DNA from 2 places in the Melissococcus plutonius ATCC 35311 genome. Region 1 is predicted to be linked to the other one. Evidence: riboswitches for the same ligand, from Rfam matches in the RefSeq annotation. Region 1 holds a riboswitch; the other holds the start of a gene.
The links. A riboswitch is a leader RNA that binds a small molecule or an ion and turns the genes downstream of it on or off. The one in region 1 is predicted to bind thiamine pyrophosphate.

Region 1 (3,424 bases):
TGTAATTTATTTTGCTGAATTTCCTGATTTACTATTTCTGAATAGATCAATTTTTTTGGTTTTTCTACTTTATTCGAATATTTTTTCTTTATTGTTATCTTATCTTTTGTTGCTATATTTTTAGCTGTGTCTTCTTTTAATCCTGATTTTATCAAAAACCTAATACCAAAAAATAGAAGAAAAATTAAAAGTAAAAGTGTAAGACATTTAGAAAAAAATTTTTTCTTCTTATTCATAAATCTCCTATCAATCCTTTTCATTCATTGAGAAAATTAATATTTTATATGGATATCCTATTTCTATTAAACCATGAATAACAAAAAATTTACATAAGTTTTTTAACTTTTATTAAATTTTAATCAATCAATAAAACTATTACTATTTTTTATAAAAAAATAGTAATTTATACCTTATTGTAAATTAAAGTTGAGATTTCTTGAATTATTTTTTAATATTCGTTAGAATAGAAACAACTTGATTATTAGCTGAAATCAGATTACAGTATACCTATAAAGGAGGGTGAAGAATATTGGAGAATAATTATAAAACAAAAATTCAAAATATCAAAAAATTAATTTTCCAATCTTCACAAAATTTCTTTTCAACATTTCTAGAGGATTCAAAAGAGAAAATACAAGAAGAACAAGAAAGAGAAGCTATTTTACAAAAATTACAATTAGCCTGTATTCAAAAGTCTTTAGTTGTCCTTCAATTAAAAGAATCACCTCTTGATCAGGAATTTGAAACTGTTTCTGGTTGGATTGTTTCAAAAAATATTACTAATTCCATTATGCTTAAATTACAGAATAATCCTCAACAGATTTGTATGATTCTTGTTGATCACATCATGAAAGTGAGCACATTAGCAAAAGATTCAGCTTATCAGATTAACTAATTTTCAAAAAATGAATCATCTTAAAATAAAATGTTAAACAAATTATTTATATATTAATTTTCTTATTCATTCAATTACTTGTGCTTCTTTTTTGTACTAGATAACCTATACAGCAAATTCTATTAGGATAATTAACTTTTAAGAAATTGTGTATTTTTTATAATGGATTATTTTTGTTTATCCAAATATTTTTCTTTTCTTCCTATCCACTAGATATAAAATAATAAAACATCGAATGAAATATTTCATTCGATGTTTTATTATCTACTATATTAAAGGGAAGAATAGCTAATATTTAAAAATCATTTATAGTTTTCTATCATTGAATGTGTTTTTTTAGGTAAGAACAATTGTGGCGCTACTCTTACTAGGATAACTAAAACAATACAGATATAAATAGCATTTGCTACTCCACTAGTTCCATTAATGATAAATGAATACCAATAAGGACTCATGCCTTTCGGTGCGTACATTCCCCAAACAAATACGCCTGCCAAAAAATGCCAAAACCATCTAGAAAATGCAGCAGTTATACCACCAAGAATAACAAAACAGCTGGCTTTTGTCATCTGCTTCAATTCAATAGTATTTTTTATTTGTCTAGAAAAAATACCACCCATTCCACCAAAAGCAAAAGCAAAGGGATATTCAAAAATAATCTGTGGGACAGAAATAAAATTTTTCATTGCATTACCTAAAACAATATTTAATAAACCCCAAATAAATCCAGCAGTCATTCCTGGCAGTACGCCACGTCGATAGGAATATAGCGCTAAAGGCACCAATCCTAAAGATAGGTCAAATGATGCATTTGCTGTTTGAATGGGAATAAATGACAAAGCCATTGCCATAGCAGCAATAATCGTGCCTTCTATCCAAACACCTAAATCTAATTTCCTTGTCAAAAAAAACTCCTCCTATGTATAGAATAAACCATTCATCAAAGGAGGAGCAATATTATCTACTCCATCACAATTCCTACGCACGTACTAACGTAACAGGTTCTAGGGTTTAGAGTCTTCTCATTCTCAGCCTCATCAGGCTCCCCCTTGTGACGGTATTCTATTTAATTTTTACTTTTATATTTTCTCATTCCTATTTGCAATTGTCAAATACATATTGAAATAAAATTAACAAAATGAATAATCTTTTCGTTAATTTTTTGAAAGAATTTATCTATAAATAAAATTATTCAGAAAAATAATTGCCAGGAACCACATTAATTGTTTTTGTATGGGTATCTACATCTTTCACGTATAAAAGCGACGTATATTCATTGTTAATGGCACGTTGACCATTAAATTTAGATTCAGCAAATACGGTGATTCCAACAAGTTCAGCTTCAAATTCTTCAATCATGCTCTTCATTCCATTCACAGTTCCGCCTCCTTTCATGAAATCATCTACAACTAACACTCTTGATCCACGTTTCAAGCTACGTTTTGATAATTCCATTTTTTCAATCCGCTCGGATGAACCAGAAACATAATTTACACTAACAGTAGATCCCTCTGTTATCTTGGAATCCCTGCGTACGATAACAAATGGTACATTTAAATAATAGGATACTGCCTGGGCAATCGGTACTCCCTTTGTTGCAACAGTCATGACCGCATCAATAGATTTTCCTAAGTATTTTGATGAAATAATGCGACCTACTTGACGTAATAATTCTGATTCACCTAGTAAATCAGATAAATAAACATAACCACCAGGTAATAGACGATTTTGTTCTGATAACCTGTTACATAATTCTAAAATGATTTCTTTAGCATCTTCATAAGAAATCTTGGGAATAAATTGAACACCGCCTGCTGCCCCGGAAATTGTTTCTAACATCCCTATATCACGTTCATTAAACGTTTTTTTAATAATTGCTAAATCTTCGCTAATTGATGATTTAGCAGAATAATAGCGTTCAGCGAAATAAGTTAATGAAATGAGTGTATTAGGGTGATTCAATAGATATTGCGTCATATCTATCAGTCGTTCACTTCTGCGAATTTTCAAATCTATCACTCCTTTTTTCTATTGCTCTTTATTATAAAGTTTTTTTTCTTAAAATTCGAGTATTTTTTCTATTTTGAAAAAAATTGTTCGCTGTTTATATAAAAAAAGAAGAATTAGAAAGAAAAACTTTCGATTTTTCTTCTAATTCCTTATCATTAATTATTTTTACTTTTTCTTCGTCTGATTAAAAATAACTTACGTAATCCATTTACTAATAAAAATAAAAGAATAAAAACTAAAGTAATACTGGCACTTGGTGGTGCTTCTAAATAATAAGAAGAAGTCAAGCCAGTCAACATACCAACCATACCTACAATCACACTAATAAAGATGACAATATTGAATCCTTTACCAATCCTCATGCCAATAGCAGCTGGTAAAACCATAATTGCTGAAATTAACAAGGCACCTGCAATAGGAATCATTACTGCAATGGAAACACCTGTAATAATATTAAACATCATAGACATCCAGTAAATAGGTAATCCATCTGCATGTGCAATGTTTTCATCAAATGTT
Region 2 (3,424 bases), 910 kb from region 1:
TTGATTTTCATAATCAATTGCCTGCTAATGAAGTACCTGAAAAGACAGAAGGCTATGAAGGATTTTATCATTTAGCTTCTTTAGAGGGGACACCTGATAGCGCAAAGATGACCTATATTATTCGTGATCATCATGCTGAAAAATTTAACGATCGTAAAAAAATGATTACGACCATACAAAAAAATATGAATTCAAAGTTAGATGCTGAACGTATTCATGTTCATTTATTTGACCAATACTATAATATGCGTAGTATTATTGAAAAAGATTTATCTATTGTTGAATTAGCAAAAAAAGCTATGCTAGCGTTAAATATCAAACCGATTATTGAACCAGTACGGGGAGGAACAGATGGTTCAAAGATTTCCTTTCTTGGTACACCTACGCCTAATATTTTTGCCGGTGGTGAAAATATGCATGGACGATATGAATTTGTTTCTTTGCAATCTATGGAAAAAGCAACAGGTGTCATTATTAAAATTGCTGAATTAAATAGTAAAAGTGAACAATGAAGGGAATAAACAACAATTAAATATCGAACAATGAATTGTATTTATACATGGGATTTTACTTCATTTGTTTTAAGATTTTTTAAGTAAGCTATAAATATTTAGAATAAATATGAAAAATACTTTATTTTTAATTTGATTCTGATAAAATTAATAATTTACTGATAGTATCATTGATAGAATTATACAAGAGGAGAAACTATGAAAAAAAATTTACCATTGAAGATATTAATGAATAGTGTCTTATTAATTTTAATTATTGGGTTGATTTTTTATACCATGGATAGTTCTCTTACCACCATTTTTACGCAATTGTTAAAAACAAGCTGGTTGGTTATATTAGCAATCATTCTTTTGGGGTTTATTTACCAGTGGATTGAAGGTCACTCAATCAAAGCTATTGCTAAATATTTTCAACCAAAATTTTCAAAAGTTGATGGCTTCTTTACTTCGTGCCAGATTGCTTTTTATCGTGTTATTTCGTTTGGAACAGCTACCTTTGTATCTGAAGTCTATTTTTATAAAAAACAAGGAATTGCCATATCTAAGGGAATCGGTATTTCAGCAATGCATCTGATTATGTATAAATCTGCCATTATTTTTTGGGCAATAGTTGGGTTCATTTTTAAATTTTCTTCATTGCACCAACAAATGCCAAAAATGATACCATTCCTTATTTTTGGAATAATCATCACCGGATTGATTGTTTTAAGTCTGCTTTTGTTGTCAAGTAGTTTAAATGTACAAATTTTCTTTGTCTATTGGACCAATAAATGGATAAAACATCCGAAATTACGAAGTTGGGTGGACAATTGCAATTTACAAATTTATTCTTTACGTGAAACAGTTCAGACAATAACAAAAAATCGATCTGCTTTTTTACCAATTTTCGGTTGGAATATTATAAAGTTGCTATTTTGGTACATGATTCCCTATGTCTTTTTAGTAATAGATCATCCAAAAATTGATTTCTTTTTAGTCCTTTTTTTAACCAATTTAGCTATTATTCTATCTGGCATTATTCCAACACCTGCTGGCATTGGCTCTTTTGAATTTATTTATTTATTACTATTTACACCGCTTGTTGGTGAAGTGGATGCCATTGCTTCTGTATTAATTTATCGATTTGGAAGTTTCGTTTTTCCATTTTTAATTGGTATGTTTTATACGATAAATCAAAAATACAAAGAACTAAAAATAGATATTTTGAATAATAAAAAAAACAAAGAATATAAACTGAAATAGATAAATTTATTTAGCTTTTTTATTTTTATCCATTGTTTTTGGATAAACTATGCTATAATCATGATGTACTAGGGGAGTCTTTTGACTGAGATATTCTACGGAATGGACCCTTTGAACCTGTGAGTTGAGACTCGCGTAGGGAAGTCGTCTGATGAGAAAATTATTGACACTTCAACTGCTGTGAGTTGGAGTGTTTTTTTCTTTGATGCTTTTTCCCTAAATTTTTTAAGGGAGGAAATGAATGACATTTACAACAGAAGCAAGAGCGAAAGCTGAAACGATTTGGCTTGAGTGTCAGCATCATCCATTTATTAAGAAATTACAAAATGGCAGCTTAGAAATGGATATCTTTCGTTATTATTTAATTCAGGATTATCATTATTTAATTGTTTTTAATGAAATACTTTTACATGCTGCTGAATTAACGAATGAAGCTGCTAACAAAAAATTATTCTTAGACAATGCAGAAGGTTTAAAAAATACAGAAATTGCCTTTAGAAAAAATTTTTTCAAAGAATCAATGATTACAGAAAATGAAGTGAAGCAAGTACCAATAGCACCAGCAACCTATCATTATATTACCCATTTATCATCGTAGTCCATTCAGGTCAACTAAAAAGAGTAGTTGCAGCACTATTACCTTGTTATTGGTTATATAGAGAAATAGGAATAGAACTCAAACAAACAAAAATAGCCAATCCTTTCTATCAGTGTTTTATTGACACTTATACTAGTGAAGAATATAACAAATGTGTCAATCGCCAAATAATAATAACAGATGGATTGGCAGAAAAGGCAACAACTTTGGAATATGAGCAAATGCTAACCGATTTTTTAATTAGTAGTTATGAAGAACGGGCATTTTGGGAAATGGCCTATAAAAAAGAAAGTTGGAAATGAATGATGAATCAATTTAAACAAATAGAAGAAGTAAGAAACTTAGAACCGCTCGTTCACAATATAACAAATATTGTTGTTGCAAATGATTCGGCAAATGGATTACTTGCTGTTGGTGCTTCACCTTTTATGTCAAGTACAATAGCAGAAATGGAAGAAGTTGCAACAATAGCGGATTCAGAAGTGATGAATATGGGTACTTTAAATGATGAACAAATTCAAGCAATGATTGTTGCAAGCCAAACAGCAATGAGCATGAATAAACCGATTGTTTTAGATCCTGTTGGTGTCGGTGCAACGACCTATCGAAAAAAGGCAGCTATTCGTTTATTAAACGCCTTTCAACCAACATTGATTCGCGGGAATGCAGGTGAAATTGCTGCCTTAGCTAATGAAGAATGGCAGGCAAAAGGTGTTTATGCTGGTCAAGGTTCAGTGGATATCGTAACAATGGCAATAAAAGTAGCGAAAACCTATAAAAGCTTTGTAGCTGTTAGTGGAAAAACTGATGTTGTTACAGATGGAACAACAACCTATTTGATTCATAATGGAACGGATTATTTTACTAAGATGACAGGCGCAGGCTGTTTACTCTCTTGTCTATGCGGGGCATACCTTGCAAAAAGGGTACAACCAAATATAGAAGATGTTGTAACTGCTTGTACAATGTACGCTGTAGCAGGTGAGCTAACTCAAACAAAATTATCTGCTCCCTCTGTCGGATCATTCAGAACATTGCTGTTAGATCAGTTGTCTATTATTGATAGTCAGGT

Region 2: linked by a shared signal. The riboswitch ahead of MPTP_RS10220 (thiaminase II/PqqC family protein) and the one ahead of thiT (energy-coupled thiamine transporter ThiT) in region 1 are both predicted to bind thiamine pyrophosphate.

The regions. Positions count from the first base shown of each region.
Region 1 covers NC_015516.1:52,836-56,259, reverse strand. Annotated here, with positions in the region: gene MPTP_RS00225 (C39 family peptidase) at 1-155, opposite strand, end outside; gene MPTP_RS00220 (hypothetical protein) at 530-895, shown strand; gene thiT (energy-coupled thiamine transporter ThiT) at 1,198-1,800, opposite strand; TPP riboswitch at 1,854-1,954, opposite strand; gene purR (pur operon repressor) at 2,084-2,905, opposite strand; gene MPTP_RS00205 (metal ABC transporter permease) at 3,061-3,424, opposite strand, start outside.
Region 2 covers NC_015516.1:1,030,680-1,034,103, forward strand. Annotated here, with positions in the region: gene pepT (peptidase T) at 1-512, shown strand, start outside; gene MPTP_RS04355 (lysylphosphatidylglycerol synthase transmembrane domain-containing protein) at 711-1,754, shown strand; TPP riboswitch at 1,815-1,913, shown strand; gene MPTP_RS10220 (thiaminase II/PqqC family protein) at 1,996-2,352, shown strand; gene MPTP_RS10225 (thiaminase II/PqqC family protein) at 2,346-2,654, shown strand; gene thiM (hydroxyethylthiazole kinase) at 2,658-3,424, shown strand, end outside.